One region of the Pseudomonas sp. ZL2 genome, then DNA from elsewhere that is predicted to be linked to it. Evidence: riboswitches for the same ligand, from Rfam matches in the RefSeq annotation. Region 1 holds a riboswitch; the other holds the start of a gene.
The links. A riboswitch is a leader RNA that binds a small molecule or an ion and turns the genes downstream of it on or off. The one in region 1 is predicted to bind cobalamin.
Positions count from the first base shown of each region.

Region 2: another riboswitch for cobalamin. It lies ahead of ABM562_RS17880 (TonB-dependent receptor); the one in region 1 lies ahead of cobO (cob(I)yrinic acid a,c-diamide adenosyltransferase).

Region 1 covers NZ_JBGOGX010000028.1:47,133-54,262, forward strand. The annotation lists gene ABM562_RS18270 (PQQ-dependent sugar dehydrogenase) at 1-401, opposite strand, end outside; gene ABM562_RS18275 (hypothetical protein) at 470-1,048, opposite strand; cobalamin riboswitch at 1,196-1,418, shown strand; gene cobO (cob(I)yrinic acid a,c-diamide adenosyltransferase) at 1,584-2,195, shown strand; gene ABM562_RS18285 (cobyrinate a,c-diamide synthase) at 2,192-3,487, shown strand; gene bluB (5,6-dimethylbenzimidazole synthase) at 3,478-4,131, shown strand; gene cbiB (adenosylcobinamide-phosphate synthase CbiB) at 4,131-5,039, shown strand; gene cobD (threonine-phosphate decarboxylase CobD) at 5,032-6,024, shown strand; gene ABM562_RS18305 (cobyric acid synthase) at 6,021-7,130, shown strand, end outside.
Region 2 covers NZ_JBGOGX010000027.1:17,597-24,726, reverse strand. The annotation lists gene ribD (bifunctional diaminohydroxyphosphoribosylaminopyrimidine deaminase/5-amino-6-(5-phosphoribosylamino)uracil reductase RibD) at 1-217, shown strand, start outside; gene lpxO (lipid A hydroxylase LpxO) at 375-1,274, shown strand; gene ABM562_RS17890 (carboxymuconolactone decarboxylase family protein) at 1,468-1,812, shown strand; gene ABM562_RS17885 (GNAT family N-acetyltransferase) at 1,908-2,465, shown strand; cobalamin riboswitch at 2,638-2,843, shown strand; gene ABM562_RS17880 (TonB-dependent receptor) at 2,953-5,094, shown strand; gene ABM562_RS17875 (LysR substrate-binding domain-containing protein) at 5,206-6,123, opposite strand; gene ABM562_RS17870 (tartrate dehydrogenase) at 6,223-7,130, shown strand, end outside.

The sequences.
Region 1 (7,130 bases):
CGCAGCAGGCTGATGCGGTTGGCGCTGGGGACGCCGGCGCCGGCGCGGTCCATGACCTTGCCCATCACCCAGCCGCGAATGCCCTTGCCGTCATCGGGCTTGGGCGGGGCATTGGTTTCGGCCACCAGGATATCGCCATTGGGCAGGGCGTAGAGCCAGCGCGGGTGGTCCAGGCCTTCGGCAAAGGCCGCCACCTGAGTGCCGGGCGCGGCCTTGGGCGTCATACCCCGGGGCCAGCCGATGGCCGGGGCGATGTTGACGGTGGGAATCAGGGTCTTGTTGGGTTCGGGCAATTGCGGCGACGGGCCGACCCCGTCGCTGACCTCCAGGCGCGCGTTCTCGCCGCACCCGCTTAATCCCGCAGTCACTGCCAGCAGCAGTGCAATCCGGCTGATGCCCATGTCGTTTCCCTCGCGATGATGGCCGCTATTGCCAGTAGAGGCGGATCAGGCGCGGGAGGTTCCCTGGTTCAGGCCTGCTTGAGCAGCAACGCCACCCCGGGGTGGTACTGGCCGGCTTCGTTGTGCAGCTTGCGGTAGGCGTAGGGGAAGTACCAGGCAATGGCGCAGGCGTTGTGCTTTTGCAGGTCGTCGACCAGGTCCTGTAGTTCTTCGGGGCTGGCGTGCTGGCCGGCTTTCCAGGGGCTGGCGAACAGCGCGGCGACCTTGAGCTGGCTGGGCGCGGCAACCTGGCGTGCGGCATACACGGTTTCGGCCAGGGCATTGTTCAGGTCCAGCCTGGCAATTTTCGGCCAGCGCTGGCTGGCTTGCAGGTAGGCGGCTTCTTCGCGGTTGGCGATGTACAGGTCGCAGCGACCTTCACGATCACCGTCATCGCGCTGCTTCTTGCTCTGATGCTGCTGCAGGGTCACCAGCTCGGCTTGCCAGGCGGCGGCCGAAAGCAGGCCGAGGTTGGCTTGGGCACCGTGCCAGTAGGGCGCATCGCCATCACCGAGGGTGTGGTTGAAGCGGTCGATGCAATCGACCCAGCGCTCCAGGGCGGGGCGCAGGAATTCCAGGCGCGCATTGTTGATGATCAGGCCTTGCATGCTGCTCTCCCTTATAGTTGTGATCGAGTACAGCCGAGGTATGGCTATTTGATATCACTGAAGTCAGTGTTGCACAAGATGTCAAAGGCGCCATTGATCCAGGCCAGTTCAGCGCCTTTCATTGACGCTCCGGGTGCAACCCTCTAACCTTCGCGACTTGTTTCAGGTGCTCTGCAGGCGATGGCCTGGCAGGGTGAAACAGGGAAGCCGGTGGGCGCGCAAGGCGCGCGAATCCGGCGCTGCCCCCGCAACGGTAGGTGAGTCAAGGCCGCGCAGGGCCACTGGGTGTTCGACCCGGGAAGGCGCACGGTCCCGGGTGTTCATGGCCCCGCTCACAAGCCCGGAGACCGGCCTGTTACAGCCAACGGCATCACGGAGGGTGATGCGCGGTTCCTCCGGCCTGTGCCGTAGCCCTGCGCGTTTTCCGTCTGCCATATCCATTCATTTGTCACGCCGTTCCTCGCCGCGAACCCTGAGCAGCCATAGACTGCTACGCTCGTTGCGGGTCGGCCGACAGTGGTTTGCGGAGAACCTCATGACTGAATCCACCGAGCGCGACGAACGCCACCTGGCGCGTATGCAGCGCAAGAAGGCCGTCATCGACGAGCGCATCGCCAATTCGCCTAACGAATGCGGCTTGCTGCTGGTGCTCACCGGCAATGGCAAGGGCAAGAGCAGTTCGGCCTTCGGCATGCTCGCCCGGGCCATGGGCCATGGCATGCAGTGCGGCGTGGTGCAGTTCATCAAGGGCCGCAACAGCACCGGCGAAGAGCTGTTCTTCCGACGCTTCCCGGAACAGGTGCGCTACCACGTGATGGGCGAGGGCTTTACCTGGGAAACCCAGGACCGCCAGCGCGATATCGCTGCTGCCGAAGCCGCCTGGGCAGTGTCGCGGCAGATGCTTCAGGACCCGTCGATCGCCTTCGTGGTGCTCGATGAGCTGAACATCGCCCTCAAGCACGGTTACCTCGATCTGGACCAGGTCCTCAGCGACTTGCAGGCGCGCCCGCCGATGCAGCACGTGATCGTCACCGGTCGTGCGGCCAAGGATGAAATGATCGAACTGGCCGACACCGTCACCGAAATGGGCATGATCAAGCACGCCTTCCAGGCCGGTATCCGCGCCCAGAAGGGCGTCGAGCTATGAGGGATGCGCGCCATTGCCCGGCGGTATTGATCGCCGCACCGGCTTCCGGCCAGGGCAAGACCACGGTGACCGCCGCTCTGGCGCGCCTGCATCGCAACCAGGGGCGCAAGGTCCGCGTATTCAAGTGTGGCCCGGACTTTCTCGACCCGATGATTCTCGAGCGCGCCAGCGGTGCGCCGGTGTATCAGCTCGACCTGTGGATGGTCGGCGAGCAGGAAAGCCGCCGTCTGTTATGGGAAGCGGCGGCTGAGGCCGACCTGATCCTGATCGAAGGGGTCATGGGGCTGTTCGATGGCACGCCATCGAGCGCCGACCTCGCTCGTCATTTTGGTGTGCCGGTGCTGGCGGTGATCGATGGCACGGCCATGGCCCAGACCTTCGGTGCCCTGGCCCTGGGCCTGGCGCGCTATCAGCCGGACCTGCCGTTTGCCGGGGTGCTGGCCAACCGCGTCGGTACCCTGCGCCACGCTCAATTGCTCGAAGGCAGCCTGACCGAAGGGCTGCGCTGGTACGGCGGGCTGTCGCGAGAAACCGGCATCGAACTGCCGAGCCGCCACCTGGGCCTGGTCCAGGCCAGTGAACTGAACGACCTCGAAGCACGCCTGGATGCAGCTGCAGCCGCCCTGGGCGCCAGTTGCGATGCGGCTTTGCCGCCGGCGGTGAGTTTCGCCGCGCCGACCGAGCTTGTGAGCGAGCCCTTGCTGCAAGGTGTGCGCATCGCGGTCGCCCGCGACGAAGCCTTTGCCTTCACCTATGGCGCCAACCTCGACCTGCTGCGGGCCATGGGCGCGGAGCTGGCGTTCTTCTCGCCGCTGCATGACGTGAGTTTGCCGCAGGCCGACAGCCTGTACCTGCCCGGTGGTTACCCGGAGCTGCATCACCAGGCCCTGGCGGCCAACTCGCCGATGCTCGCAGCCATTCGCGCCCATCATCACGCCGGCAAGCCGTTGCTCGCCGAATGTGGCGGCATGCTCTATCTGCTCGATGCCCTGACCGATGTCGCTGGTGAGCGCGCCGAATTGCTCGGGTTGCTGGCTGGTGAGGCGGTGATGCAGAAGCGCCTGGCCGCCCTGGCCTTGCAGGCGGTGGAATTGCCCGAAGGTACCTTGCGCGGGCACACCTACCATCACTCGCTGACCAGCACCGGGCTTGAGCCGATTGCCCGTGGCCAGAGCCCCAACGGTGGCCGTGGTGCCGAAGCGGTGTATCGCTGTGGCCGGCTGACCGCTTCCTACGTGCATTTCTACTTTGCCTCCAACCCCCAGGCGTCGGCGGCGCTGTTGTGTCCATGACCGAGCATGCCTTTACCGAAGCCGAACGCGCGGCGGTCTACCGCGCCATTGGCGAACGCCGTGACATGCGCCACTTCAGCGGCGGCGAAGTCGCCCCTGAACTGCTTGCACGCCTGCTGCAAGCCGCGCATCAGGCCCCCAGTGTTGGCCTGATGCAGCCCTGGCGCTTTATCCGCATTACCCGACGTGAACTGCGCCAGCGTATCCAGGCCCTGGTGGAGGAGGAGCGGTTGCGTACCGCCCAAGCCCTGGGCGAGCGCTCCGACGACTTCATGAAGCTCAAGGTCGAAGGCATAAATGACTGTGCCGAACTGCTGGTTGCCGCGCTGATGGATGAGCGCGAAGCGCATATCTTCGGCCGCCGAACCTTGCCGGAAATGGACTTGGCATCGCTGTCGTGTGCGATCCAGAACCTCTGGCTGGCCGCCCGCGCCGAAGGCCTGGGCATGGGCTGGGTATCGCTGTTCGAACCCCGGGCCCTGGCCGAGCTGCTGGGCATGCCGGCCGGTGCCAAGCCGCTGGCAATCCTTTGCCTGGGGCCGGTGCACGAATTTTACCCGGCGCCCATGCTGGTGCTTGAAGGTTGGACCACGGCGCGTCCGTTGCACGAAATGCTGTTTGAAAACCAGTGGGGAGAGTCTTGATGAGTGTGGCGTTGCTGACTGTGGCCGGGGTGGCGCTGGATGCGTTGCTGGGCGAGCCCAAGCGCCGGCATCCACTGGTCGCCTTCGGGCGCATGGCCGGGCGCCTGGAGCAACGCTTCAATGCCGGTGGCCGCGGCTGGCGCAGCCATGGCGTCACCGCCTGGTTCCTGGCCGTGGTGCCGCTGACCTTCCTGGCCATGCTGCTGTCCTGGTTGCCGTACATTGGCTGGCTGGTGGAAGTGCTGGCGCTGTATTGCGCCCTGGGCCTGCGCAGCCTCGGCGAGCACGTGACGCCGGTGGCCGAAGCCTTGCGCCAGGGCAACCTGGAACACGCCCGCCAGCGCGTGGGTTACCTGGTCAGCCGCGAAACCCGTGAGCTGGATGAAACCGCCGTGGCCCGCGCCGCCACCGAGTCGGTGCTGGAGAACGGCAGCGATGCGGTGTTTGCCGCGCTGTTCTGGTTCGTCGTTGGCGGTGTGCCGGGGGTGGTGCTCTATCGCCTGAGCAACACTCTGGACGCCATGTGGGGCTATCGCAATGAGCGCTTCGAACGCTTCGGCTGGGCTGCGGCGAAGATCGACGACCTGCTCAACTACATTCCGGCGCGGCTGGTGGCCCTGACCTACGCGCTGCTGGGCAAGACCCGCCTGGCCCTGCACTGCTGGCGGCGCCAGGCGCCGTTGTGGGACAGCCCCAACGCCGGCCCGGTAATGGCTGCCGGAGCGGGGGCGCTGGGTGTCGAGCTGGGCGGCCCGGCGGTGTACCACGGCGAGCTGCACGAGCGCCCGCAGCTGGGCGAAGGCCCGCAGGCCGATGCCGAGGCCATCGAGCGCGGCTGGCGCCTGGTGTGCCAGGGCGTGTGGTTGTGGTTACTGCTGTTGTGCCTGGGAGCTGAATTCTATGCTTGAGCACGGTGGTCGCCTGCAGCGCGCAGTGCAGCAATACGGTATCGCCCGCGAAGACTGGCTGGACCTGTCCAGCGGTATTGCGCCTTGGCCCTATGCAATCCCCGAGATCCCGCTGCGCGCCTGGGCACGCTTGCCCGAGACCGACGACGGCCTGGAACAGGCTGCCTGCGAGTACTACCAGGTCAACCAGTTGCTGCCCGTGGCCGGTTCCCAGGCAGCGATCCAGGCGTTGCCGCGCTTGCGCCGCCCCGGTACGGTCGGCGTACTGTCGCCATGCTACGCCGAGCACGCCGAAGGCTGGCGCCGTGCCGGGCATCGGGTGCGTGAGTTGGCTGAAGATCAGGTTGACTACTACCTCGACAGTCTCGACGTACTGGTGGTGGTCAACCCCAACAACCCCACTGGGCGGCTGATACCTGCCGAGCAACTGCTCGAATGGCATGCGCGCCTGGCCCGTCGCGGTGCTTGGCTGCTGGTCGATGAAGCCTTCATGGACAACACCCCGCAGCACAGCATCGGCGAACACGCCGAGCGCCCGGGCCTGATTGTGCTGCGCTCGTTCGGCAAGTTCTTTGGCCTGGCCGGTGTGCGCCTGGGCTTTGTCCTTGCCGAGCGGCAACTCCTGCAATTGCTCGCCGAACAGCTCGGGCCCTGGACCATCAGTGGCCCGACGCGCATCCTCGGCCAGGCGTGCCTGCTCGATAGCGCCGCGCATCAGCAGCAGATTATCCGCTGCGCCGTGGCCAGCCAGCGCCTGGCCGAGGTGCTCAGCGCTGGTGGATTCGCTGCGCACGGCAGCTGCGACCTGTTCCAGTACCTGGTCACCGAGCAGGCGCCGCAACTGCATGAATTCATGGCCCGGCGCGGCATCCTGCTGCGCCTGTTCAACCAGCCGCCCAGCCTGCGCTTCGGCCTGCCGGCCAGCGAGCAGGATTTCCAGCGCCTGGCCCGGGCCTTCACCGATTACCGCAAGGAACAGCCATGACCACCTTGATGGTGCAGGGCACCACCTCCGATGCCGGCAAAAGCACCCTGGTGACCGCGCTGTGCCGCTGGCTGCTGCGTCAGGGCGTTGCCGTAGTGCCGTTCAAGCCGCAGAACATGGCGCTCAACAGTGCGGTGACCGCCGAAGGTGGCGAGATCGGCCGAGCCCAGGCGGTTCAGGCCCAGGCAGCCGGCCTGGCGCCGCACACAGACATGAACCCGGTGCTGCTCAAGCCCAACAGCGACACCGGGGCCCAGGTGATCGTCCATGGCCGCGCGGTCACCAGCATGAATGCCGTGGCCTATCACGACTACAAGGTCATCGCCATGCAGGCTGTGCTGGCCTCGCACCAGCGCCTGAGCACAGCCTATCCGGTGGTGATGGTTGAAGGTGCCGGCTCGCCGGCCGAGATCAACCTGCGGGCCGGCGACATCGCCAACATGGGTTTTGCCGAGGCGGTGGATTGCCCGGTGATCCTGATTGCCGACATCAACCGTGGCGGGGTTTTCGCCCATCTGGTCGGCACCCTGGAATTGCTCTCGCCGAGCGAGCAGGCGCGGGTCAAAGGTTTTGTCATCAACCGTTTTCGCGGTGACATCGCCTTGCTCCAGCCCGGCCTGGACTGGCTCGAAGAACGTACCGGCAAACCGGTGCTGGGCGTGCTGCCCTATGTGATGGACCTGCACCTGGAAGCCGAGGACGGCATCGACCAGCGCCAGGGCATCAAGGCCGGGCGCCAGCTCAAGGTCATCGTGCCGGTGCTGCCGCGTATCAGCAACCACACCGATTTCGATCCGCTGCGCCTGCACCCGCAGGTCGACCTGCAGTTCATTGGCCCCGGCCAGCCGATTCCGCCGGCCGACCTGATCATCCTGCCCGGCTCCAAGAGTGTGCGCGGGGATCTGGCGCAGTTGCGCGAGCGCGGCTGGGACCAGGCGATCAGCCGTCATTTGCGTTATGGCGGCAAGGTCCTGGGTATTTGCGGCGGGCTGCAAATGCTCGGCCGGCGCGTGGAAGACCCATTGGGCCTGGAAGGGCCGGCGGGTGTCAGCGACGGCCTGGGGCTGCTGGACTTTGTCACCGTGCTGGAGGCCGAGAAACAGCTG
Region 2 (7,130 bases), on a different contig from region 1:
TGGCCGCACGCCGTCCTGTGCCACAGCCTTGATCAAGCGCGGCATCAAGCGCGTGTTCGTTGCCATGCTCGACCCCGACCCGCGCAATGCCGGGGCGGGTATCGCGTTGCTCGAACAGGCCGGCATAGAGGTGATCATCGGCTTGCTCCAGGCACAGGCGGCGGGTGACCTGACGCCCTACCTGAACAGGGCCGGGGCAGCGCTCGACGTTTGCTGAGGGACAACCGCGCGGGCTGAATCGTTAAGGCAAACGGTTGCGCCTAGCACTATGGTCGGGCACATAACCGGTAACATTTAGTTCAAACCGTGGACATGATTGTTTATGCTGGCGGGCTTATGCCATGGCGCATCGCCACATCGACAAGTATTCGCCCATGAAAATTTTCTTAGTTCTACTGTTTGTTTTCTCGATTGCCTACGTCCATTTCCGCGGCCGGGTACGGCACAAGGTCACCCGTCAGCTGGGTGATCACTCGAGCTTCCTGGCCCCGGTCAACGTGTTCCTGTACCTGTTCTCCAAGCTGCCGGCCAAGCCGTACCTGCCAGTCGAGTCCTTCCCCGAGCTCAAGCCGTTGCAGGACAACTGGCAGGAAATCCGCGCCGAGGCCCAGCAACTGCTGCACGTCGGCGAGATCAAGAGCTCGCAGAACTACGACGACGTCGGCTTCAACTCGTTCTTCAAGAGCGGCTGGAAGCGCTTCTACCTGAAGTGGTACGGCGAGAGCCACCCTTCGGCAATGAAGCTGTGCCCACGCACCACCGAGCTGCTGCAGGGCATCGGCACGGTCAAGGCGGCGATGTTCGCCACCCTGCCGCCGGGCTCCAAGCTGGTGCGCCACCGCGACCCTTACGCAGGCTCGTACCGCTACCACCTGGGCCTGGACACGCCAAACGATGACGCTTGCTACATCTGCGTCGACGGCGAGAACTACGCCTGGCGCGACGGCGAGGCGGTGGTGTTCGATGAAACCTACATCCACTACGCCTCGAACCAGACCGAGCACAACCGCATCATTCTGTTCTGCGACGTCGAGCGTCCGCTCAAGTACCGCTGGGCCACGGCGTTCAACCGCTGGTTCAGCCGCAGCGTGATGGCCGCGGCCGCCGCGCCCAACGATGCCGGTGACAAGACCGGCGGCATCAACCGCCTGTTCACCCGCATCTACAAGATCCGCGAGCGCGGCAAGGCGCTGAAGAAGCGCAACCGCACCCGTTACTACCTGGAGAAATGGGCGGTGGTGGCGGCGCTGGTGCTGGTGTTCATCTATATCTGACTCAGACCGCTATCGCTGGCAAGCCAGCTCCCACAGGTTCAGTGCATGCTTTCTCTGTGGGAGCTGGCTTGCCAGCGATGAGACCCTCTCCCTCCCAAAGTCTTGCCTTTCCCCGACCATCGACCAACGGCGCCCTGCCGCAAAAAAAACTAACGTCACTGTTCTAGTTGCCAACCACACCAAGGTGAAGACAATGAGCATGATGGACTGGGATGCCTACCGTAATCAGTTGATGGGCGGCATCGGCGATCTCAAGCAACTCTCTCCCGACACGGTTAACGGTTACATGACCGCCAGTGGCGCCGGAGCCAGGACCAACCACCTGGACGCCAAGACCCGTGAGCTGATTTCCCTGGCCGTGGCAGTCAGCACCCGCTGTGACGGCTGCATCGCCGTGCACTCGGCCCAGGCGGTCAAGCAAGGCGCGACCCGCGAAGAAATCGCCGAAGCCCTGGGCGTGGCCGTGGCCATGAACGCCGGGGCGGCGCTGGTGTATTCGGCGCGGGCACTGGATGCCGTGGGCAAGGCTGGGCTGTAACCTCTCCCTCACGTGAGCGCGCGGTCGCGCCGCGCCTCACCCACTTCCTGGCGTTTTCGCATAAGCTAGCGGGCGAACCGTTTTCAGGAACCGCCATGATCCACATCCGCCCCATGACCGCCGCCGACTTCGAGCTTTTCTGGCCGACCTTCCAGGGCATTGTCAGCGCCCGCGAAACCTATGCCTTCGACCCGGCCATGAGCCAGGAGCAAGCCCGCCAGCTGTGGCTGGAAGCGCCGCTGCGAACCCTGGTGGCCGAAGAGGATGGCGTGCTGCTCGGCTCCTACTTCCTCAAGGCCAATGCCGCCGGCCCCGGCAACCATGTCAGCAATTGCGGCTACATGGTCTGCGACGCCGCCCGTGGGCGCGGTGTCGCCAGGTTGATGTGCGAGCACTCGCAGCAGCTGGCCCGGGAGCTGGGTTTTCTGGCCATGCAGTTCAACTCGGTGGTGTCGAGCAACGAGGTCGCGGTGGCCTTGTGGCAGAAGCTTGGCTTTGCCATCGTCGGGCGTTTGCCCAATGCCTACCGGCATGCGCGCCTGGGGCTGGTGGACAGCCTGGTGATGTACAAGTGGCTGGAAGAGCCGAAGCAGCCAATGCTGATCGGGCGCAAGAATATCGAGGCGGTGGTGTCGCGCAAGCGCGGGCGTTGAGACGTCGCTGTCTGAGCTGGACTCATCGCTGGCAAGCCAGCTCCCACAGCTACGGTGCACACCGAACCCTGTGGGAGCCGGCTTGCCGGCGATGCTGTTGACCTAGAAGCGCCACCCAAAAACTGATCTGCTCAGATACGCAAGCCGTTGACTGCAAAGGTTTTCGGTGTTCAGATGCGCGCCAGTTTCAGGTGTCCTGCGCCGCCGTGCGCAGGGTGAAACGGGAAGCCGGTGCGTCATGCAAATGACCAGTCCGGCGCTGCCCCCGCAACGGTAAGCGAGCGAAGCCTTCGAAACACCACTGTGCCTCGGCATGGGAAGGTGAAGGCCTTCACGACCCTCGCAAGCCCGGAGACCGGCCTGAAGCTTCTGTTTGGCAACCCCGCGGTGGGCGGGCGCAGGCCGGTTGGCGTCCGCCTGCGCGTGCGCCATGCCTCCATGCGTTGTTCCCTCCGGGATTCATTCTTCCTGTTGACTGTGGAACGACATGTCCCGAAATTCCAAGCTTCATACCCTGGCGGCCAATGCCCTGGCCCCCTGCCTGGCATTCTCCGTGCCGGCTTTCGCCGAAGACACCAGCCCCTCTGCCCTGGCCCTGCCCTCGACGGCCATCACCAGCAGCAGCGACAACCAAACCATCAGCCTGGCCACCCCGCTGCCGACCGGCTCGCGCCTGGACCTCAGTGCCATGGACACCCCGGCCAGCACCAGCAGCCTCGCCAGCGAGGTCATCGACGGGCGCAACAACCTCACCGTGCAGGACGCCGTGACCCGCTCGCCGGGCATCACCTCGGTCGCCACCCCGGGCAACGGCAATACGGCGCTGTCGGCCCGCGGCTTCAGCGGCCACGGCTCGGTGATGACCCTGTTCGACGGCTCGCGCATGTACACCGGCGCCGGTACCCAGAGCTTCCCGGTCGACCCGTGGATGGTCGAGCGCATCGACGTGATCCGTGGCCCGGCCTCGGTGCTGTACGGCGAAGGCGCCACGGGTGCGGTGATCAACGTGATTCCGAAAAAACCTTTTACCGGCGAGATCCGTAACCACCTGCGCCTGGGCTATGGTTCCTACGACCGCCAGCAACTGGGCCTGGACAGCGGCGGCTCGCTGAGCGAGCGGCTGAGCTACCGGGTGACCCTCAACCGCCAGGAAAGCAACGGTTGGGTCGACCGCGGCGACTCGAAGAACCTGGCCATGAGCGCCGCCCTGCGCTTCGATGCCAGCGACGACCTGAGCTTCACCCTCGCCCACGAGCGCGGCGATGCCGACCCGATGAACTACTTCGGCACGCCGCTGATCGACGGCCATTATCGCGACAGCCTGCGCAAGAAAAACTACAACCTCAAGGATTCGGCCCAGCACTACCACGACGAGTGGACCCGCTTTAACACCGACTGGGCCATCAGCGATTCGATCAGCGCCAGCAACCAGCTGTACTACATCAAGAGCCGCCGGCACTGGCGCAACGCCGAGGACTACACCTGGAACAGCGGCGTCGGCCAGCTTGAGCGCGGCAGCTACCTGGAGATCAAGCACGACCAGGAACAGGTCGGCGACCGCCAGAGCTTCACCTTCGACCATTCGCTGTTTGGCCTGGCCAGCAAAACCGTGGTCGGCGCCGAGTACAACCGCATCCGTTTCGGCATCGACAGCAACTCGCCGTACAACGACATCGGCGGCGATTTCATCGACCCGTGGCAGCCGGCGCCGGGCTACTTCCACAGCGCCAGCCCGACCCGCCCGCAAACCGACAGCACCACCCGCACCTTCGCCCTGTTCGCCGAGAACCGCACCCAGCTGTCGGAGCGCTGGTCGCTGGTCACCGGCATTCGTCGCGACCAGAACCACATCGACCGCAACAACCTGGTCAACGACACCCGCACTGACCGCAGCCTCAACGGCGGCAACTGGCGCGCCGGGCTGGTGTTCGCAGTCAACGACGAGCTGAGTCTGTACGGCCAGTACTCCACCAGTGAAGATGGCGTCAGCGACCTGGTGACCTTGAGCCCGAGCCAACAGAAGTTCGACCTGACCGAAGCCAAGCAGACCGAGTTCGGCCTCAAGCAGCTGTTCTGGGATGGCCGTGGCGAGTGGACCCTGGCGGCCTATCACATCGTCAAGAAGAAGCTGTTGGTCGACAACCCCGACACCCACCAGAAGGAACAGGCCGGGCAGCAGACCTCCGATGGCCTGGAAGCGACCCTGGAGCTGGCCCTGGCCAACCAGTGGCATGTCTCGGCCAACGCCTCGGTGGTGCGCGCCAAGTACGACGATTTCGACCAGACGGTGGGCGGGCAAACCGTTTCCCGTGCTGGCAATCGCCCAAGCAACGTACCGCGGCGGACCGCCAACCTGTGGGTCAGCAAAGGCTTCAGCCACAACGTAGACGCCGGCATGGGCCTGCGTTATGTCGATGAGCGCTATGCCAACACCGCCAACTCCCAGAGCGTGCCGGGCTTTACCGTGGTCGATGCCAACCTGGGCTGGCAGGTGCTGCCGGATGTGCGTCTGGGCCTGCAGCTGAACAACCTGCTCGACCGGCGTTATGCGGCCACTGCGCACAGTGGCGAGCAGTGGCTGATGGGTGAGCCGCGGTCGTATTTTGCGACGGTGGATTACACGTTCTGAGGTGAACCGGGGCTGCGTTGCAGCCCATCGCCGGCAACGCCGGCTCCCACAATGGGCCTGTGTACACCGGGCCTGTGGGAGCTGGCCTTGCCAGCGATGAGGCCGGCCCTGTCAACCTAGCTCAGGCAAGCTATAGCGCTCGGCAAAATACTGGCGAAAAAACTCCACCGCCACCCGCACCTTGGCCGAACTGGCCAGCGGCGAGGTATACACCGCCCAGATGTCCGCCGGCTGGTGATACTCCGCCAGCACCTGCACCAGGCGCCCATCGGCCAGGCTGTCGTGCACATCCCACCACGAGCGCAGCAAAATTCCTCGCCCATCCAGGCACCACTGGTGCGCCACTTCACCATGGTTGCTCGACAGGCTGCCGGTCACCCGCACGCTCTCCTCGCCCCCCGGCCCTTCCAGCTGCCACACGCCAAACGGGTGGTCACGCTCCTTGATCACCAGGCAATCATGGCTGGCAAGCTCGGCCAGCACCTTGGGCGTGCCGCGCCGGGCCAGGTAGGCCGGGGAAGCGCACAGCACCCGGCGGTTCCTGGCCAGCGGCTTGGCAATCAGGTTGGGGGCGATGGCGTTACCGACGCGAATATCCAGGTCGACGCCCTCTTCAATCAGGTCCACCAGGCGGTCATGCACGTCCAGGCGCACATCCAGGCGCGGGTAGCGCTCGGCCAGTTCCGACAACGCCGGGGCCACAAATCGCCGGCCCAGGCCAAGGCTGCTGGCAATCCGCAGCTGGCCCACCGGTTCGCGGTGCTGGGCGCTGATGTCGTCGCCCATGCGCTGCACCGCATCGAAAATCTGCTGCGCCCACTGGTACACCCGCTCGCCCTCCTCGCTCACCGTCACCCGCCGGGTGGTGCGGTGCAGCAGGCGCACTTCAAGGGTTTGCTCAAGCACGCGGATGCGTTTGCTGATGAACGCGGCCGACATGCCGAGCTCTTCGGCCACCGCCGCGAAGCTGGCGCGCTTGGCCACCTGGAGGAAGATATTGAGGTCGTCGAGGCTGGGAAGATTATTCACGATGCGTGCACTAAGAATCCATGAATCACGAGATTATCTCTGAATCCTGCCCTTATAGCATGAGCCGCACCTGTTCCCTAGACAACGAGTGCGCCCCTCATGAGCAAGACTTTCAGAATCGCCGCAATTCCCGGTGACGGCATCGGCAACGAAGTACTCCCCGAAGGCATCCGCGTGGTCGAGGCCGCCGCGCGCAAGCATGGCCTGGACATCAGCTTCGAATTCTTCGAATGGGCCAGCTGCGATTACTACCTGGCCCACGGCAAGATGATGCCGGACGACTGGTTCGAGCAGCTCAAGGATTTCGACGCCCTGTACTTCGGCGCCGTGGGCTGGCCAGACAAGGTCCCGGACCACATCTCGCTGTGGGGCTCGCTGCTGAAGTTTCGCCGCGACTTCGACCAGTACGTGAACATCCGCCCGGTGCGCCTGTTCCCCGGCGTACCCTGCCCGCTGGCCGGCCGTGAGCCTGGCGACATCGACTTTGTGGTAATCCGCGAGAACACCGAAGGCGAATATTCGTCCCTGGGCGGGCGCATGTTCGAAGGCACCGACAACGAGTTCGTGCTGCAGGAGTCGGTGTTCACCCGCCGGGGTGTCGACCGCATCCTCAAGTACGCCTTCGAGGTGGCGCAAACCCGCGAGCGCAAGCACGTGACCTCGGCGACCAAGTCCAACGGCATGGCCGTGAGCATGCCCTACTGGGACGAGCGCACCGCGGCCATGGCTGCCAATTATCCGGAAATCAGCTGGGACAAGCAGCACATTGATATCCTCTGCGCCCGCTTCGTGCTGCAGCCGGATCGCTTCGACGTGGTGGTGGCCTCGAACCTGTTCGGCGACATCCTCTCCGACCTCGGCCCGGCCTGCGCCGGCACCATCGGCATCGCGCCATCGGCCAACCTCAACCCCGAGCGCAAATTCCCGTCGCTGTTCGAACCCGTGCACGGTTCGGCCCCGGACATCTTCGGCAAGAACATCGCCAACCCGATCGCGATGATCTGGTC